DNA from 2 places in the Clostridium subterminale genome. Region 2 is predicted to be linked to the other one. Evidence: a T-box and tRNA genes for the amino acid it is inferred to sense, from the RefSeq annotation. Region 2 holds a T-box; the other holds one or more tRNA genes.

Region 1 (9,205 bases), on a different contig from region 2:
CATTTTGAACTATCATACTTTCTTGACCTTGTCTAAATATCTCATTAAGTCTTACTACTTTTATAGCATCACTTTCTATGATATCTCTAAGTACATTTCCTGGTCCTACTGATGGTAGCTGATCCACATCTCCCACTATTATCAGTCTAGTTCCCACCTGCATTGCTTTTAAAAGAGCATTCATAAGGCTTATATCTATCATAGACGCTTCATCCACTATTAAAACATCACATTCTATGGCAGATGTTTCATTTTCTATTTCATCTACCTCTTCTTCGCTATAACTTCCTATCTCCAAAAGTCTATGGATAGTTTTTGCTTCTCTACCTGTAGCTTCAGCCATCCTTTTTGCTGCTCTTCCTGTAGGTGCAGCCATATATACCTTAAGTCCTAAACTCTCGAAAATACTTACAATACAATTTATAATTGTTGTTTTTCCTGTTCCAGGGCCTCCCGTTATAACCTCTATACCATTTAAAAAGACACCCTCTATAGCTTCTTTTTGAGAATCAGCTAATTTAATATTTGCTTTACCTTCAAAGTCTTTAAATTCATCATCTACATTTAAATTTAATTTATCATACTTAGTAGTGGCCAACTCTATTATTTTACGTGTTACAGACATCTCTAGATAAAGATAGGACATACTATATACCGCATCTATATTATCTACTACCTCTACCTTAATCTTTCCATCGATTATTAGTTCATAAACTCCTTCATCTAATTTCTCATCGCTTATCTCCAGAAGTTTAATTGCCTTATCCCTTAATCTATCCATAGGTATAAATGTATTTCCTATAACACAAAACTCATTAATTATATATATAATTCCACTTTTAATTCTAAATAGAGAATCCTTCTCTATTCCTAAGCTCTTGGCTATAGAATCTGCTGTCTTAAATCCAATTCCACTTATGTATTCTGGTAATATGTAAGGATTATCTTTAACTATATTTATGCAGTTAGTTCCGAATTTCTTATAAATCTTCATGGCCATATTAACAGTTATACCGTAACTTTGAAAGAAAATAATAATATCCTTAGTAACTCTCTGCTCTAAATAAGATTTCATAATTGTGTTTATTCTCTTTTTACCTATGCCAGGAATCTCTTCAAGCTTCTCTATATTACTATCTAATATCTTTATTGCATCTTCTCCAAAAAATTCTACTATTTTTTTTGCTGTAACCTTACCTATACCTTCAATAACTCCACTAGCTAGATATTTTTCGATACCACTAGTAGTGGTAGGTATTATTTCATGTATAGCTTCTATTTTAAACTGCTTACCAAACTTAGGATGAACAGTCCACTCTCCTTGAACACTATATTCTTGGGATTCATTTATAAATGGTATTACTCCAACAATGGTGACAACTTCTTTATCACATTTTAGTTTACATATTGTATATCCATTATCCTCATTTCTAAATACAACTGTTTCAACTATCCCTTCAATGGTTATCATAAAATCTCTCCTAGTACCTATTATTATCTATTTATAATTATTATACCAAATTAAATCTCATATATATTAAAATATAATAAGATTTAGTAATATGACACAGTTTAAAGTAAAAATATTTATCCTTGTTAAATTTCATACTCTATATAAATTTAATTATAGCCTTTTTTAAAAAAATCCACACTAATATATCATAGTATTAGTGTGGACTCTTGTTTATAAATATATATCTTTTAAATTTTTATATATATTTCTTTATTTCTTCAACCTTATTTAATTGCTCCCATGGTAAATTTAAGTCATTTCTTCCAAAATGTCCATAAGCAGCAGTTTGTTTGTATATAGGTCTTCTTAAATCTAATTCTCTTATAATAGAAGATGGTCTTAAGTCGAAAACTTTATTAACTATATCAACTATCTTATCTTCTGAAAGCTTTCCAGTTCCAAAAGTATCAATTTGTATAGATACTGGTCTAGCAACACCAATAGCATATGCAAGTTGTATTTCTAATTTATCAGCAACACCAGCAGCTACTAAGTTTTTAGCTACCCATCTTGATGCATAAGCAGCAGATCTATCTACCTTTGTTGGATCTTTTCCTGAGAAAGCTCCACCGCCGTGTCTACCAGATCCACCATAAGTATCTACTATTATTTTTCTACCTGTAAGACCTGAGTCTCCTTGAGGTCCGCCAATAACAAACCTACCTGTAGGATTTATATAGTATTTTGTGCTTTCATCTAATAAATCAGCAGGTACTATAGTAGCTATAACATGCTCTTTTAAATCCTTCTCGATTTGTTCTCTTGTAACATCTGGACAATGCTGAGTTGAAATTACTATAGTATCTATTCTAACTGGCTTATTGTCTTCATATTCTACAGTTACTTGAGTTTTTCCATCTGGTCTTAAGTAAGATAAGGTTCCATTTTTTCTTACTTCTGTTAATCTTCTTGATAATTTATGAGCCGTAGCAATTGGAAGTGGCATATATTCTTCTGTTTCATTCGTAGCAAATCCGAACATCATACCTTGGTCTCCAGCACCTGTAGCCTCATCATTATTCATTTGACCTGCTTTACTTTCTAAAGCCTCATCAACTCCCATAGCAATATCGCGTGATTGCTCATCTATAGATGTTAATACTGAACATGTATTGCAATCAAATCCATATTTTGCTCTATTATATCCAATCTCTTCAACTGTTTTTCTAACAACCTTTTGGAAATCTACATAGCAGTTTGTACTTATTTCTCCCATTACAATAACCATTCCTGTAGTAGTTGCAGTTTCACAAGCTACTCTAGCATTTGGGTCTTTTTCTAATATAGCATCTAGTATGGCATCAGATATCTGATCACACATTTTATCTGGATGTCCTTCAGTTACTGATTCTGACGTAAATAATCTTTTCATTGAATTTTCCTCCCTAAATATTAAAATATTACCGGCACTTAAAATTAAAACCTCTTCTTGTCAGACAAGAAGAGGTTAGTACTTTTCAAACTAAACTTTCTTATCTTGCAGAAAACACCGCAGGAATTGGCACCATTGCTTTTATTAGCCGGTTGCTGGGTTTCATTGGGCCTTTGTCCCTCCACCACTCTTGATAAGAGTTATATTATTAATTTATACATAGATAATAGCATAGGGGAATATAACTGTCAACATACTTAACAATTAATATCATAAGTTAATATTTACCATCCTATTAACTTCGTATATGCCATTAATTATATTTTGAGCTTAATAAAAACATTTATCCAATTCTTAATTTATATTTTATTAAAAAATAAAATAAGATACTAAGTTAACTTAGTATCTTATTTGGTGGAGGAGGACGGATTCGAACCATCGAAACGAAACGTAACAGATTTACAGTCTGCCCCCTTTGGCCACTCGGGAACTCCTCCATTTATGGAGCTGGCAATAGGAATCGAACCTACAACCTGCTGATTACAAATCAGCTGCTCTACCGTTGAGCCATGCCAGCATATTATATAGTCTTGAAATTTAATGAATTATAATTCATTATGGTGGTCGCAACAGGGATCGAACCTGTGACCCCCTGCTTGTAAGGCAGGTGCTCTCCCAGCTGAGCTATGCGACCTTATGGTGGAGGAGGACGGATTCGAACCATCGAAACGAAACGTAACAGATTTACAGTCTGCCCCCTTTGGCCACTCGGGAACTCCTCCACTTTATGGAGCTGGCAATAGGAATCGAACCTACAACCTGCTGATTACAAATCAGCTGCTCTACCGTTGAGCCATGCCAGCATATTATATAATTTGTGCAGTTTAATGAATTTAAATTTACTATGGTGGTCGCAACAGGGATCGAACCTGTGACCCCCTGCTTGTAAGGCAGGTGCTCTCCCAGCTGAGCTATGCGACCTTATGGTGGAGGAGGACGGATTCGAACCATCGAAACGAAACGTAACAGATTTACAGTCTGCCCCCTTTGGCCACTCGGGAACTCCTCCATAATTGTAACAAAATTAGATTTTCACACTACCTTGACCTGAGTCATTTTCCAATCTTTTACACAAATAAAAATGTCACTAAACTGACAAGACTTAGTATACAATTATATTGATTTTTTTTCAACCCCTTTTTTCAATATTTTTATAAAAATTTTATTGTTTTTCTCTCGTTAAATCTTAAATTCCTAATTTTAGGCATTTTGTCACTTAAATTTAGCTTATTATACTAATTAAAAGCACTAATACATAACTATTATTTCAATATATTTAATTCATTTCTTACATAATAATCCCTGAAATCCACATGAATGCAACAACTATTGGCATATGTTTATATATAAATAGTTTCTTAATATATATTTATATAATTAATTTCCCTCTACCTTATCCATATCTATATATTTAGAAAATATCTCTTTTAATTCTTCTATTTGATCTTCATCTACCTTATTCTCTATTACATTAAGAGTTCTTAATACAGCTAATCGTTCATCATTATAAGTAAGAAATTCACTTATCTCTGAATAATCTTCTTCACTTAATTCTTTACATATACTCATTATTTTTGCTTTTTCTGAAAATGTCAATTTGTTTACTAATTCTTCTGCAGGAACCTTCATTACTTTGCTTTTTTCCTTAATTTCCTTATTATATTTCTCAAACTCAATTTCATCTGCTTTAACTATTTCATTATCACTCTTATAAATTTCATTGGGTTTATTTTGTCTTTCTCTATTAGCTTGAATTCTTCTTCTCACTAAATCTTCATCTAATACTACACTTTCTTTAGTCTCATCACTTTTAGCTGAATCCTGCGAAGTATTTGCATCTATATACTCCTTTTGTATGTCAGTAGGAATTTCTTTATTATAATTTTCATCTTTTTCATTGCTTTTAGCTATAACCTTATTTTCCTCTTTGTAATTTGAATTTTCATTACTTATATTTAAGCTCATTAAAGCTGTTATATTTACTATTGTATATAGAATTATGGTCACAGAATATCCCTTTCTATTCATAACATATCCTCCTTAAATAAAAACTATCTAAATTATTCCATATTTTTTAGAATTTATACCGAAGTTGCTTCATATAAATTCATATGGAGGTGTTTCTGTGAGCAAAGTTAAGATTCATTACAAAGATTCATTAGGTTATTATACCTTATCCAACTTTCTAAAAGATGAATTAAATACAGACACAATTATTGTTTGTATAGGAACCGATAGATGCATTGGAGACTGCTTAGGTCCTCTTATTGGTAGTATGCTAGAAGAAAAATTTTTTCCATTGCCAGTCTATGGAACCATAGCTAATCCTATACATGCATTAAATTTAGATAGTAAACTATCCGATATAAAATCAAAACATCCAAATTCTAAAATTATTGGTATTGATGCTTGTCTTGGTCCTCCTAATAAAATTGGTGAGATACAAGTTCGAGATTATCCAATTAATCCTGGAAAAGGTGTTGGCAAATCACTTTCCCCTGTAGGAGATATTTCAATAATAGGTATTGTTGATTCTAGTGATATTGATGAACCCTTTACAAGTAGAAATATACGATTAAATCTAATTTTAGAAATATCTAAAGTCATAACTCAAGGACTTGTTCATGGGTATTATCTCAGTTCATTATGTGATTAATAATGAACAATTCTCATCTAGATATTATATAAGGTACATGTACTTATTTAACTATTTATAATATTAAACACCATTCAATTAACCTTTAATTTCAAAGGGAGTATTATAATCTTTATTAACTCCCACCTTCATATAAGATTAGATGATTACAATGAATAGACATGAGATAAAATAAAATATACCTACTATACAAATATTTATTTGCATAGTAGGTATATTGAATTACATTTTAAAATTTATCCGATGACTACTAGCTCTAATACTCCCATCTTCTTTAAAGTGGGAGTGAAGATCTGCTCCGTCCCTGAATAACGATTTCTAAAGCTTCAAAGAAGCTAAGAACTCTGTTTATATTTATATAACCTTTATTTTTAACTTTTATCGTTAGACATCATATAAACTTATTTACATAATTTAAAATATAGGTTTAATATTCTAACTTGTACATCTTAACTATTTATTGAAACATTATATCCTGTAAAAGAATCGTCTAACTTATCTACATAGTCAAGCATTTTTCCTGTTCCAATAGCTACACAAGATACTGAATCTTCTGCTACATATACTGGTACATTAGTAACTTGTTCAATAAGTTTATCTAACCCATCTAATAAAGCTCCGCCACCAGTCATTATTATACCTTTATCAGCTATATCTGCAGCCAGTTCAGGTGGTGTTTTTTCTAGTACAGAATGTGCACATTCAGCTATGGAAGTAACAGCTTCTTTTAATGCCTCCTCCATTTCACTAGAACAAACTGTGATATTTTTAGGTAGTCCAGTTATAAGGTCTCTTCCTCTTATTTCTGCTTTCGCTTCTTCTTCTTTTGGATATGCGCATCCAATGTTTATTTTAAGTTCTTCTGCTGTTCTTTCTCCAATCATTAATTTATGCTTTTTCCTTATGTAACGAATTATAGCATCATCAAAATCATCTCCAGCAACTTTAATAGACTCTCTTACAACCATTCCTCCTAGAGAAATTACTGCTATATCGGTGGTACCTCCACCTATGTCAATAACCATATTACCACTAGCTTTAGTGATGTCCAACCCTGCTCCTATAGCTGCTGCCAAAGGCTCTTCTATTAATAAAACCTTTTTAGCCCCTGCATTTCTTGCAGCATCCTCAACAGCTCTTCTTTCTACTTCTGTAGCTTCGCAAGGTACGCACATTACAACTCTTGGGGTTGACATCTTTCTCTTACCGCAAGCCTTCTTTATAAAGTGCTCTAGCATTTTTTCTGTAACATCATAATCTGATATCACCCCATCCCTAAGTGGACGAATTGCAACAATATTGCCTGGTGTCCTACCTATCATCTTTCTAGCTTCTTCACCTACTGCTAAGACTTTATTGGCACTTTTATCTATTGCTACAACTGAAGGTTCCTTTAGTATTATACCCTTACCCTTCGTGTAAACAAGCACTGTAGCCGTACCTAAGTCTATTCCCATATCTGTTCCTACACCGAAAAAAAACATCTTAAAATTCACTCCTGCTCTTTAGTATTTTCTTCTTATTGAAATACTATACAATATTTACTAAAACAATATACACTTATTATATTACTATTCTACCTAACCTTCAATTGTTTTATATTTCATTTTAGTAGCTTTTCCACCTCTAATGTGTCTTTCGGCTTTATTTAGATCTAAGATGTTTTTTGCTTCTTCTGCTATTTGAGCATTTATTTTAGGTAATCTTTCAGTCATATCCTTATGAATTGTACTTTTACTTACACCAAATACCGATGCTGTTTTTCTTATTGTAGCCTCGGATTCTATTATATATTTTGCTACTTCTAGTACTCTATCTTCAATATAGTCTTTCAAAGCGTTACCTCCTTAACCCTTCTATAATTATAAATATGCTAACTTCCTCATTTAAATTACATTCTTGCTAGCCTTTTACTTTAAAGTTTAAAAGCTAGCAAGAATATTAATTTTATGTTAGTTATTTCTTATAACTAACATATTTAGCTGGATCTACTTCTTTTCCATCTTGTAATACTTGGAAGTGAAGATAATCTCCATATTCCTCATATGCAAGGTTTGTAGTTTTTCCTACAGCTCCTATTTCTTGACCAGCTGTAATTTTGTCTCCAGCTTTAACTAAAACCTGCTCTTTAAGGTTTCCATATATTGTAGTTAGTCCATTTTGATGGTCTATTTCTACATAGGTACCTTCTGTACTTACATCTACTTTTTTAACCACTCCAGCACTTACTGCTACAACTGCTGATCCTTCTGCAGCTTTAACATCCATAGCCAAGTGATTTTTATAACTCTTAGTTGTTGCCCAATATACTGGATCTTCAGAATATGCTCTACCTAAAGTACCTTCTACTGGATTTTTAAAACTAACTTCAGTTTGAGATGAAACTGCTGCAGTATCATCATTCTGAACTGTTGGTACTGACTCAAGATCATCTTTAACTTGTAGTGCATTTTCAGGTTTTTCTGGTTGAGTTACAACTTCTTTTTCTGTTTGTTCTAATGCTACTTTATCCTCTTCAGAATTCTTACTGTTATTTCTTCCAGCTGTTACAGCTGCAACTGTAGCAACAGCACATAGACAAACAAATAAAATTACATAGAAGCCTTCTTTTTTGAAAAATTGCTTCACTTTGTTAAATTTATTGTTCATAAAAACACCTCCATCAGTATTGTGGACGTTTATTGGGAAATTAATACACTATAAGAAAAATTTTTTCTTATTTACCCCACTTTTTGCGTATTTTTTTGCCAAAAACTAAAAAATAGGGCAAAAGCCCTATTTTTTCTCTAATTTCCATTAATATTTTTTATTTCAATACCTGTATAATAGTGTTTTAAGATCTCTTCGCAACTCTTGCCTTGGCCACCCATTACATTAGCTCCCCATTGACTCATGCCTACTCCATGACCAAAGCCATTACAATTTATAGCTATTTGATTATTCAAAAATTCTAAAGAAAAATTAGCAGAATTCAATCCAAATAACTGTCTAAATTTAACTCCCGTTATAGTAACATTTCCAAGAGTTATTTCTTTCACTGATCCACCATCTGTATAATTATTTATTTTAACTTGATTTTGTAGATTAGCAGGTGATAAATTTGCATCGCTATAACTACTATTCACTATTTGCGCAAATCTGTTTACGTCTATAGTTTCTGTACTTTTATATCTAGGTGCAACATCTTCTCCTAAACTTTCAACACTTCTAAGATAAGGCAGTGCTGTTGAAAATACATCTTCAACATTTTCAGTTTTCCCACCACTTGTAGAGAAATAGTATGCTCCCAATACTAATTCATTATTATATGTTAATACCATGCCTTTAGTCTCATCCACCACATCTTCGACTAGCTTCCACTTACTTTCTCCTCCTACACCTAATTGAGCTATTTTTTCTTCTTTAGGTGTATATACCTGACAATGAACTGTATCACACAAATCCGCTCCTCTTCCATTAGCACATCCACTTGATACAGCTTTTGTATGTGCTAATGTGTATGTCCTTGCTGCTATAGCTTGTGCCTTTAAGGCCTCTTTATTAAAGTTTAATGGCATTTCACTACATACTACTCCTTTAATATATTCTTCTAAAGGCACCTCTA
Region 2 (9,205 bases):
CCTATAGGTACAGGAATGCACTTTAAGGGTGTTTATGATAGAAATAATAAGCAGATTCAAATTTTTAAAGCTGGAGACCATGGACAGTTAGAAGTAAGTGAGACTATTATAGATTTAGAAGATGAATCAGCTGTTAGAGAGGCTATAACCGATAGTTTATATGAAAAATTACTTGAGGACATAGAATTATTAGATATAGCTGGAGATGCCTTTGATGAAGAAAAGGTGAGAGTTGGAGAACTTACCCCTGTATTTTTTGGTAGTGCATTAACTAACTTTGGTGTAGAACCATTCTTAGAGAACTTCTTAAAGCTAACTACAGCTCCATTAGGAAGAAATTCTGATATTGGAAAGATAGAAGCTAAAGATGATAAGTTTTCTGCTTTTGTATTTAAAATTCAAGCTAACATGAATAAGGCTCATAGAGATAGAATAGCTTTTATGAGAATATGTTCAGGTCAATTTGAAAAAGGTATGGAAGTTTATCATGTTCAGGGCGGAAATAAAATAAAGCTAGCACAGCCTCAACAATTCTTAGCTCAAGACAGAGAAATTGTTGATAATGCTTATGCTGGAGATATTATAGGAGTCTTTGATCCAGGTATATTTAGTATAGGAGATACTCTTTGTTCACCAAGTAAGAAGTTTAAGTTTGAAGGAATTCCAACCTTCGCACCAGAACACTTTGCAAGGGTTAGAACTGTAGATACTATGAAGAGAAAACAGTTTATAAAAGGGGTAACACAGATAGCTCAAGAGGGAGCAATTCAAGTATTTAAAGAACTTCACATAGGAACGGAACAAATCATAGTAGGAGTTGTAGGAGTTCTTCAATTTGAAGTTTTAGAATTTAGACTAAAAAATGAATATAATGTAGATATTAAAATGGATATGCTTCCATATAGAAATATTAGGTGGATTGAAGCTTTAGAAGGTAAAGTTGAAGATTTAAGTTTAACAAGTGATTCTAAAGTTGTTAAAGATATTAAAGATAGAGACTTGCTTATATTCCAAAATGATTGGGGTATTAGTTGGGCTTTAGATCATAATAAGGGCTTAGTTTTATCTAATATAAGTAAAGGTGAATAATAAAAAAATTCCTCAAATTTGTTTGAGGAATTTTTTATTTAGCTATTAAATTTATTTCTCACAGTGAAGTATTCTTCTATGTAGTCCATGGCAATAGTTAGAAGAGCTACTGCAATTATTAAATTAATTAAATTTCCTCCCATAACAAAAAATAAACCAATTAAAACCATCAATAGTAAAAAGCTACCAAACCAATGAAGGTACATCATATATGTCAATCCTTTCTACATCTAAGTAATGTAATAAGTTATATCTTTTGACTATTTTCTCAAAACATATAGGATTATAAGATCTGAAAATCAAAGGTAAAATTATTTTGTGTAAAATATTTAATATTATTCTTTTATATCAAAAAATAATGTTGAAATTCTTTAGATTTAATGTATAATTTAATTGTATGGATACTGAATTTAATGTATGGGTACAATGTTGAAATAATCATAAAGGGGGACTTTAGATGAAAGAAAAGGCATCAATAAAAGCATCGAGAAATAGTTTTAGCACTAGTGGAATAGTTCAAATAGGACTTATGGCAGCGTTAACATATATCGCAACTGCATTTATAGCTATACCAGTAGGAGACAATGCAGTTTTGCACATAGGGGATGCAGTACTATTTTTATGTGCCATCTTACTAGGAAAGAAAAGAGGAGCAGTAGCTGCCGCTATAGGTATGACATTTTTTGATTTGTTTTCTCCATATTATATATGGGCGCCATTTACATTTGTTATAAAAGGAGTTATGGCATATATAGCAGGAGCTATAGCATATAGAAGTGGCTTTGAAGGAGAAAAATTTTGGAATAATTTATTTGCATTCATTGTGGCAGGAATAGTTATGATCTTTGGATATTTTCTTGCTGGTGGCTGCTTAAATCACTTTGTATATGGAATGCCAACTATTGGACAAGGGTTTGTGGTAGCTTTAAAGGACATACCAGCTAATATTCTTCAAGTGGTAGGGGGCATTGTTATAGGATTACCGCTTTCTATATCATTAAAAAAATATTTGGCTAAATATTTATAGATGAGTTAAGCATCACTAAAAGTGATGCTTTTATTTTTAATTTTTGGGCAAACTAAATTAAAATACACTTAATAATTACGATTAATAAAAAAATATAATTTTATGTGTTGACAAAATACAAAACTAACACTAATATATAGGTATACCCCCTGAGGGGGGAGGGGAGGTAGAAAGATGAGTGAAGAAAGAAAAAAAGCTTTGCAATCGTTAAAAACGGCAAGGGGTCAGATAGATGGAATCATAAAGATGATAGAGGAGGGGAGATATTGTATCGATATTTCTAATCAAATCTTAGCATCTCAAGCTTTACTAAAGAAATCCAACTTAGAAATCCTAAAAGGTCACTTAAATCATTGTGTTAAAGACGCAGCAATAAATAATAATATGGATGAAAAGATTGTGGAAATAAATAATATATTAGAAAAGATAATTACAAAATAAAGAAGGTGAAAATATGAATAATAAATCATTTAAAATAGAAGGAATGACTTGTTCTGCTTGTGCAAATAGAGTGGAGAGAGCAATTAATAAGTTAGAGGGTGTTGAAAGAGCAAATGTAAATTTTGCTACAGAAACTTTAACTGTAGATTTTAATAATGAAAAATTGAGTTCTCAAAAAATTGAAGAAGCCGTAGTTAAAGCAGGATATGGTGTAAAGAAAAATGTAAAAACCTATGATTTTAAAATAGAAGGTATGACTTGTTCTGCCTGTGCTAATAGAATAGAAAGAGTAACTAAAAAACTAGAAGGTGTAGAAAATTCTACAGTAAATTTTGCTACAGAGAAGCTTACAATAAAAGTTGATGAAGATAAAATATCTTATGGTGATATAAGAGCAGCGGTAGATAAAGCTGGATATAAGTTAATTAAAGAAGAGGATAAAGATAAGGAAAAACAGGGAAAGGAAAAAAACGAGGCTAGTAGATTACTCACAAGGTTTATAGCTTCCCTAATTTTTACAGTTCCACTACTGATAATAACAATGGGACATATGGCAGGAATGCATCTTCCAGCTATAATAGATCCTATGGCCAATCCGTTAAACTTTGCATTAATTCAGTTGATACTAACATTACCAGTAATGATAGCTGGATATAAATTCTATAAGGTAGGACTTAAAAATCTAGTTAAACTAAGTCCTAATATGGACTCACTAATATCTATAGGAACTTTAGCTGCATTTATATATGGAATATTTGCTATATATAAAATAATGCAAGGGGATCATGAGTATGCAATGCATCTATACTTTGAATCTGCTGCAGTTATATTAACTTTAATAACCTTAGGTAAATATCTAGAAGCAGTATCTAAAGGTAAAACATCCCAAGCAATAAAGGCTTTAATGGGGTTAGCTCCTAAAACAGCAACTATAATTAGAAATAACAAAGAAATTGTGGTACCTGTAGAAGAGGTTATAGTTGGGGATATAGTACTAGTTAAACCAGGTGAAAAGTTACCAGTAGATGGAGAAGTTATAGAAGGAAATACATCTATAGATGAATCAATGCTTACAGGAGAGAGTATACCTGTTGAAAAATCTATAGGAAGTAGCGTAATAGGAGCTAGTATTAATAAAACAGGATTTATTAAATATAAGGCAACTAGGGTTGGTAGAGATACTGCTCTTGCACAAATTGTTAAGTTAGTAGAGGATGCACAAGGTTCAAAAGCACCTATTGCTAAACTAGCAGATGTTATATCAGCATACTTTGTACCAATAGTTATTGGTCTTGCTATAATTGCTTCAGTAGGTTGGTTGATTGCTGGTGAAACACCTATATTTTCTCTTACTATATTTATTGCAGTATTAGTTATTGCGTGCCCATGTGCATTAGGTCTTGCTACTCCAACTGCCATTATGGTTGGAACAGGAAAGGGTGCTGAAAATGGTGTTTTAATTAAGGGTGGAGAAGCGTTAGAGACTACTTATAAATTAAAGACCATAGTATTTGATAAAACAGGAACTATAACAGAAGGAAAACCAAAGGTTACTGATATTGTAACTAATGGAGAGGCAAAAGAGGAAATTCTTGTGTTAGCGGCTAGTGCTGAGAAAGGATCTGAGCATCCACTTGGTGAAGCTATTGTTAAAGATGCAGAAGAAAAAGGTTTAAGTTTAAAAGCAATTGATAAATTTAATGCTATACCGGGACACGGTATAGAGGTAGAAATAGATAGAAAAGATATTCTCTTAGGAAATAAGAAGCTTATGGTGGAAAAGAATATTAACATTTCAAACTTAGATGAAATTTCTGATAGATTAGCTTCGGAGGGAAAAACACCAATGTATATAGCTATAGATGGAAATCTTGCTGGAATTATAGCTGTAGCAGATACTGTTAAAGGAAGTAGTAAAAATGCTATAGAAAGTCTGCATAAAATGGGCATAAAAGTAGCTATGATAACTGGAGATAATAAGAGAACAGCAGATGCCATTGCAAAACAAGTTGGTATAGATATAGTATTATCTGAGGTTTTACCAGAGGATAAAGCAAATGAAGTTAAGAAGCTTCAAGCAGGTGGAAATAGAGTAGGTATGGTTGGTGATGGTATTAATGATGCTCCAGCTCTTGCTCAGGCAGATATAGGAATAGCAATAGGATCTGGAACAGATGTAGCTATTGAATCAGCAGATATAGTTCTTATGAGAAGTGACTTAATGGATGTAATATCAGCTATAAAACTAAGCAAAGCAACGATTAAAAATATAAAGGAAAACTTATTCTGGGCCTTTGGTTATAACGTCTTAGGTATACCGGTAGCTATGGGAGTATTACACATTTTTGGTGGCCCATTATTGAACCCTATGATAGCTGCAGGAGCTATGAGCCTAAGCTCAGTATCAGTATTATTAAATGCATTAAGACTTAGAAGATTTAAAGCTTAATATATCTATATTAAATTTTCTCTATGGAACTATAGAAATATACAACTATATAACTATATAACTATTTAAATAGTTGTTCTGTTCATGCAGGTTTCAAGGTAATTGGTAATTTTAATGATAACATTAAATTATAAACAGAGTTCTTAGCTTTTATGAAGCTTTAGAAATCGTTATCCAGGGACGTAGCAACTCTTAACTTCCACTTTTAAGAAGATGGTAGTATTAGAGCTGGTGGTCATCGGATAAATATTAATAAATATTTTAGGAGGATAAAGGTATGAAAAAGAAAATATTAATTGAAGGAATGAGCTGTAAAAACTGTGTAGCTCACGTAAAAAATGCTTTAGAAGAGTTATCTGGAGTTTCAGAAGTAGAGGTTAATTTAGAAGGAAAATATGCTTTAGTAGAAGCTACTGAAAGTGATGATGTTTTAAGAGCTACTATAGAAGAAGAAGGGTATGATGTTGTAGGTATAGAGTAAAAATTAACATCAAATATATAACAGTGAAATAATAAAATGTCTTAAAGTTTACTAGATTTTAATGAAAGTAAACTTTAAGGCATTTTTACTATTTATGATTTTTAAACAATTATATCTAAGATTAATTTCTTATGTGTATAAAATAATAATAATGTACTAATTATTCACATATAATTAAAATAACAGAAATATATAAGTTGATAGGAACTATTGATAAAATATTCTGAATATTATATAATATAACTATTAAAGTTAATGTATTTTATTAAAAAGTTTGGGGGCGTTTAAAATGATTCAAGTATTTTGTAAAGAAAAAGGCTCTGGGAAAACAAAAGCATTAATGAATTTGGCTAATTCAAAGGTAAACAGCTCTAAAGGAAATCTAGTATATATAGATGATGATACTAGAGGGCTCCTACGCATTCATAAGAACATAAGGTTTATATGTTCGAAAGACTTTAATATTCATAATTACAAAGATTTTTATGGTTTTATATGTGGCATAATATCTAAGGACTACGATGTGGAGAGTATATTTATAGACGGTATTTTAAGTGACATATGTAATGATGCAGATGATTTCAACTCAATATTAAATAAATTAGAATATTTATCAGAAAAATTTAAAGTTGACTTTTATGCCAACGTTAGTTGTGAAGAAAATAATATACCAGATACTATTAAAAAATATGTTGTTTAGAGAAAATTAGTATTTACTCTTGAAAAATGATAATAATAATAGTAATATGTATTTAAAATAAAATATAGTAAAGACGATGAAGAAAAGAAGTAATTAAATGAATTTTAAAGAGAGCTGATGGTTGGTGTAAATCAGTAAAGGATTTTAATGAAATACATTTTAGAGTCTTAGGTTGAAGTAGTAGTAGGCTGTTACGGGTTCCTAACGTTATTAAGGAAGAGAATAATTTAGACGCTTTAGAGAGTTTAAATTATAAATTTGGGTGGTACCACGGAAATTTTCGTCCCTAGTATATTTATACTAGGGACTTTTATTTTTCTTAATTTATTAAATTAATATTTATTTTAATATTATAAGTTTTAAAATAATGATACAAAATTACAAAGGAGTAAAGACTTCTAAGTAATCTGCATTATGAAAAAATAAAAGTTTATAGAAGTTTTATATAGCTAGCATAAACCATATAAACTGTATAAATAATATAATTAATTATATGTAAAAAAGGAAACTATAGCCGAAAGTTAAAGCAAAATAAAAATTAGAATATATTGGAGGAAACTATGGAAAATCGTAATGTATATGACGTTCTTAAAGAACGTGAATTTTTAAAACAATTAACCCATGAAGAAGAAATGAAAGAAATACTTGCAAAGGAAAAGGTAACCTTTTATATAGGCTTTGATCCTACAGCAGATAGTCTTCATGTAGGACACTTTATAGCTATGATGTTTATGGCCCACATGCAAAGGGCAGGACATAGGCCGATAGCTTTAGTTGGTGGGGGTACTGCTATGATAGGAGACCCATCAGGTAGAACAGATATGAGAAAAATGCTAACTAAGGAGGAAATTGATCACAATATATCTTGTATCAAAGATCAACTTTCAAGACTAATAGATTTCAGCGATGGTAAAGCAATATTAGAAAATAATGCAGACTGGCTTTTAGATTTAAACTATGTAGATTTTATAAGAGATATAGGATCACATTTCTCAGTTAATAGAATGCTTACTGCTGAATGCTTTAAACAAAGACTAGAAAAGGGATTGTCATTCTTAGAATTTAACTACATGTTAATGCAAGGTTATGATTTTTATGTATTAAACAAAAAATATAATTGTACAATGGAGTTAGGTGGAGATGATCAGTGGTCAAACATCTTAGCTGGAATGGAGCTTATCAGAAGAAAAGAAGGTAAGTCAGCGTATGGAATGACTAATGCACTACTTACAAATAGTGAAGGAAACAAGATGGGTAAAACAGCTAATGGAGCAGTGTGGCTTGATCCTAATAAGACATCACCATTTGAATTCTACCAATACTGGAGAAATATTGATGATGCGGATGTAGAAAAATGCTTACGTCTATTAACATTTGTTCCTATGGATGAGGTAAGAAAACTTTCAGCTTTAGAAGGTTCAGAAATTAACGAAGCTAAAAAGGTTCTTGCTTATGAAGTTACAAAACTTATCCATGGAGAAGATGAAGCATATGGAGCTAAAAAAGCAGCAGAAGCTTTATTTAGTGGTGGAGCAGACATGAGCAATGTACCTACAGTGGAAATTGCTGAAGATATGAAATCAGCTTTAATTCTTGATATAATAACACAAACAGGTATCGTTCCATCTAAGAAAGAGGGAAGAAGACTTATAGAGCAAGGTGGACTTACTATAAATGATATAAAAATAGAAGATGTTAATGCAACATTTAATGAAAGCTACCTAGAAAAGGATGGATATGCCTTAATAAAAAGAGGAAAGAAAAAATTCTATAAATTAGTGTTAGCTTAGTAAAAAAACTCATGAGTATGCCTATGGTATACTCATTGTTTTTGTTATATACTTCACTAAAATGAAAATGATACGATTAGTTTAATAGGGGGTGAAGTGTATGTCAAATGTATGGAAAATTAATATGGTACAAAACTATACAACTAAGGATGATTTTAATAAACTCACCTTTAAAAAAGGAGATTCATTTTCTGCTAGAATTTTAAGGTTAGAGGGAAGTGCAACTGATGTTATAATAAAGTTACTTGATGGAAGGGTATTCCCAGCAAGAGTAGATGGAGAAATACTTCAAGAAAATTTAGATGACTATATGTTTAAATTTCAACTAGATGGATTTGAGGGAGGAAAGTTCCTTCTTAGAATATTGGAATCAAATGTTATAGATAACCTAGGAAACAATGTGGATACAGCTATTAAAGATCCATTAATGGAAGAACTCCTTAAGAATTTAGATTTTCCTGTAGGAAAAGAGGATGTTCCTATATTAAAATCTATGCTTAAGAACAATATTCCAATTACAGAAGAAAATCTTTTAGAAATTAAGGGACTTAAGGAATTTATAGATCAAAGCAACAATTCTCCTAAGGAGTTAAATAAATTTATTGATAAATATATAGAAGCTAAAGGAATACAAAATACTAGTCCTGAAGCTGAACAAATAAAATCAACTTTAGGTAAAGTTTTAAATGAAATTAAGAATTTAAAGATAGATGATATATTTGTTATGAAAGCTCTAGATATAAAGTTAAATGAGGACAGTATTAAAGCTTTTTCGAAGGTTGTCTCTAATCAATACAGTGTTTCACCCGAGATAGAGGAAACTGCTAATGTTATTAAAGAGCAGATTACTGGCAATATTAATAAAGACTCACAAGGAGAAATCAGTGTTAATAAGAATTCAACTTTTCAAGAGGGGGATAAAGTATTTTATTCTGAAAAGGATAAATCTCAAACTATGGCATCAATAAAGGAAAGCTTAGAAAATAAAGAAGCTATATTATCTTCAGAAAAGTTGATAAACAAAGAAGGAAAGTCTTCTAGTGACATTATAAATGAAAGAACAATAGGAATAATTAGTGATGAAGATGATCTGCAGGGAAAAGTGGTATCCCAGAGAAAAGAAGAGGTAGATAGTTCTAATAAACTCTTTAAGCAGCTTAAATCAGAAACCATGATAGATAGGATTATAACTAGTACTATGGTAAAGGAGGAACTAAGGGAAAAGATA

Evidence for each region. The T-box of region 2 lies ahead of tyrS (tyrosine--tRNA ligase). A T-box ahead of a tRNA ligase gene usually reads a tRNA of that ligase, here a tRNA-Tyr.
Region 1: it encodes a tRNA-Tyr, which carries the amino acid that the T-box ahead of tyrS (tyrosine--tRNA ligase) is inferred to sense. The anticodon was not compared.

The regions. Positions count from the first base shown of each region.
Region 1 covers NZ_BAAACI010000002.1:194,855-204,059, forward strand. Annotated here, with positions in the region: gene recD2 (SF1B family DNA helicase RecD2) at 1-1,471, opposite strand, end outside; gene metK (methionine adenosyltransferase) at 1,710-2,885, opposite strand; SAM riboswitch class I at 2,983-3,085, opposite strand; tRNA gene ABDZ93_RS06790 (tRNA-Tyr) at 3,298-3,382, opposite strand; tRNA gene ABDZ93_RS06795 (tRNA-Thr) at 3,388-3,462, opposite strand; tRNA gene ABDZ93_RS06800 (tRNA-Val) at 3,504-3,579, opposite strand; tRNA gene ABDZ93_RS06805 (tRNA-Tyr) at 3,583-3,667, opposite strand; tRNA gene ABDZ93_RS06810 (tRNA-Thr) at 3,674-3,748, opposite strand; tRNA gene ABDZ93_RS06815 (tRNA-Val) at 3,791-3,866, opposite strand; tRNA gene ABDZ93_RS06820 (tRNA-Tyr) at 3,870-3,954, opposite strand; gene ABDZ93_RS06825 (hypothetical protein) at 4,323-4,973, opposite strand; gene yyaC (spore protease YyaC) at 5,071-5,601, shown strand; gene mreB (rod shape-determining protein) at 6,051-7,085, opposite strand; gene spoIIID (sporulation transcriptional regulator SpoIIID) at 7,182-7,436, opposite strand; gene ABDZ93_RS06845 (peptidoglycan DD-metalloendopeptidase family protein) at 7,558-8,250, opposite strand; gene spoIID (stage II sporulation protein D) at 8,388-9,205, opposite strand, start outside.
Region 2 covers NZ_BAAACI010000006.1:904,257-913,461, forward strand. Annotated here, with positions in the region: gene ABDZ93_RS13385 (peptide chain release factor 3) at 1-1,089, shown strand, start outside; gene ABDZ93_RS13390 (hypothetical protein) at 1,128-1,259, opposite strand; gene ABDZ93_RS13395 (ECF transporter S component) at 1,547-2,116, shown strand; gene ABDZ93_RS13400 (metal-sensing transcriptional repressor) at 2,291-2,557, shown strand; gene ABDZ93_RS13405 (heavy metal translocating P-type ATPase) at 2,571-5,006, shown strand; gene ABDZ93_RS13410 (heavy-metal-associated domain-containing protein) at 5,284-5,487, shown strand; gene ABDZ93_RS13415 (P-loop NTPase family protein) at 5,777-6,187, shown strand; T-box leader at 6,255-6,478, shown strand; gene tyrS (tyrosine--tRNA ligase) at 6,748-7,977, shown strand; gene ABDZ93_RS13425 (hypothetical protein) at 8,078-9,205, shown strand, end outside.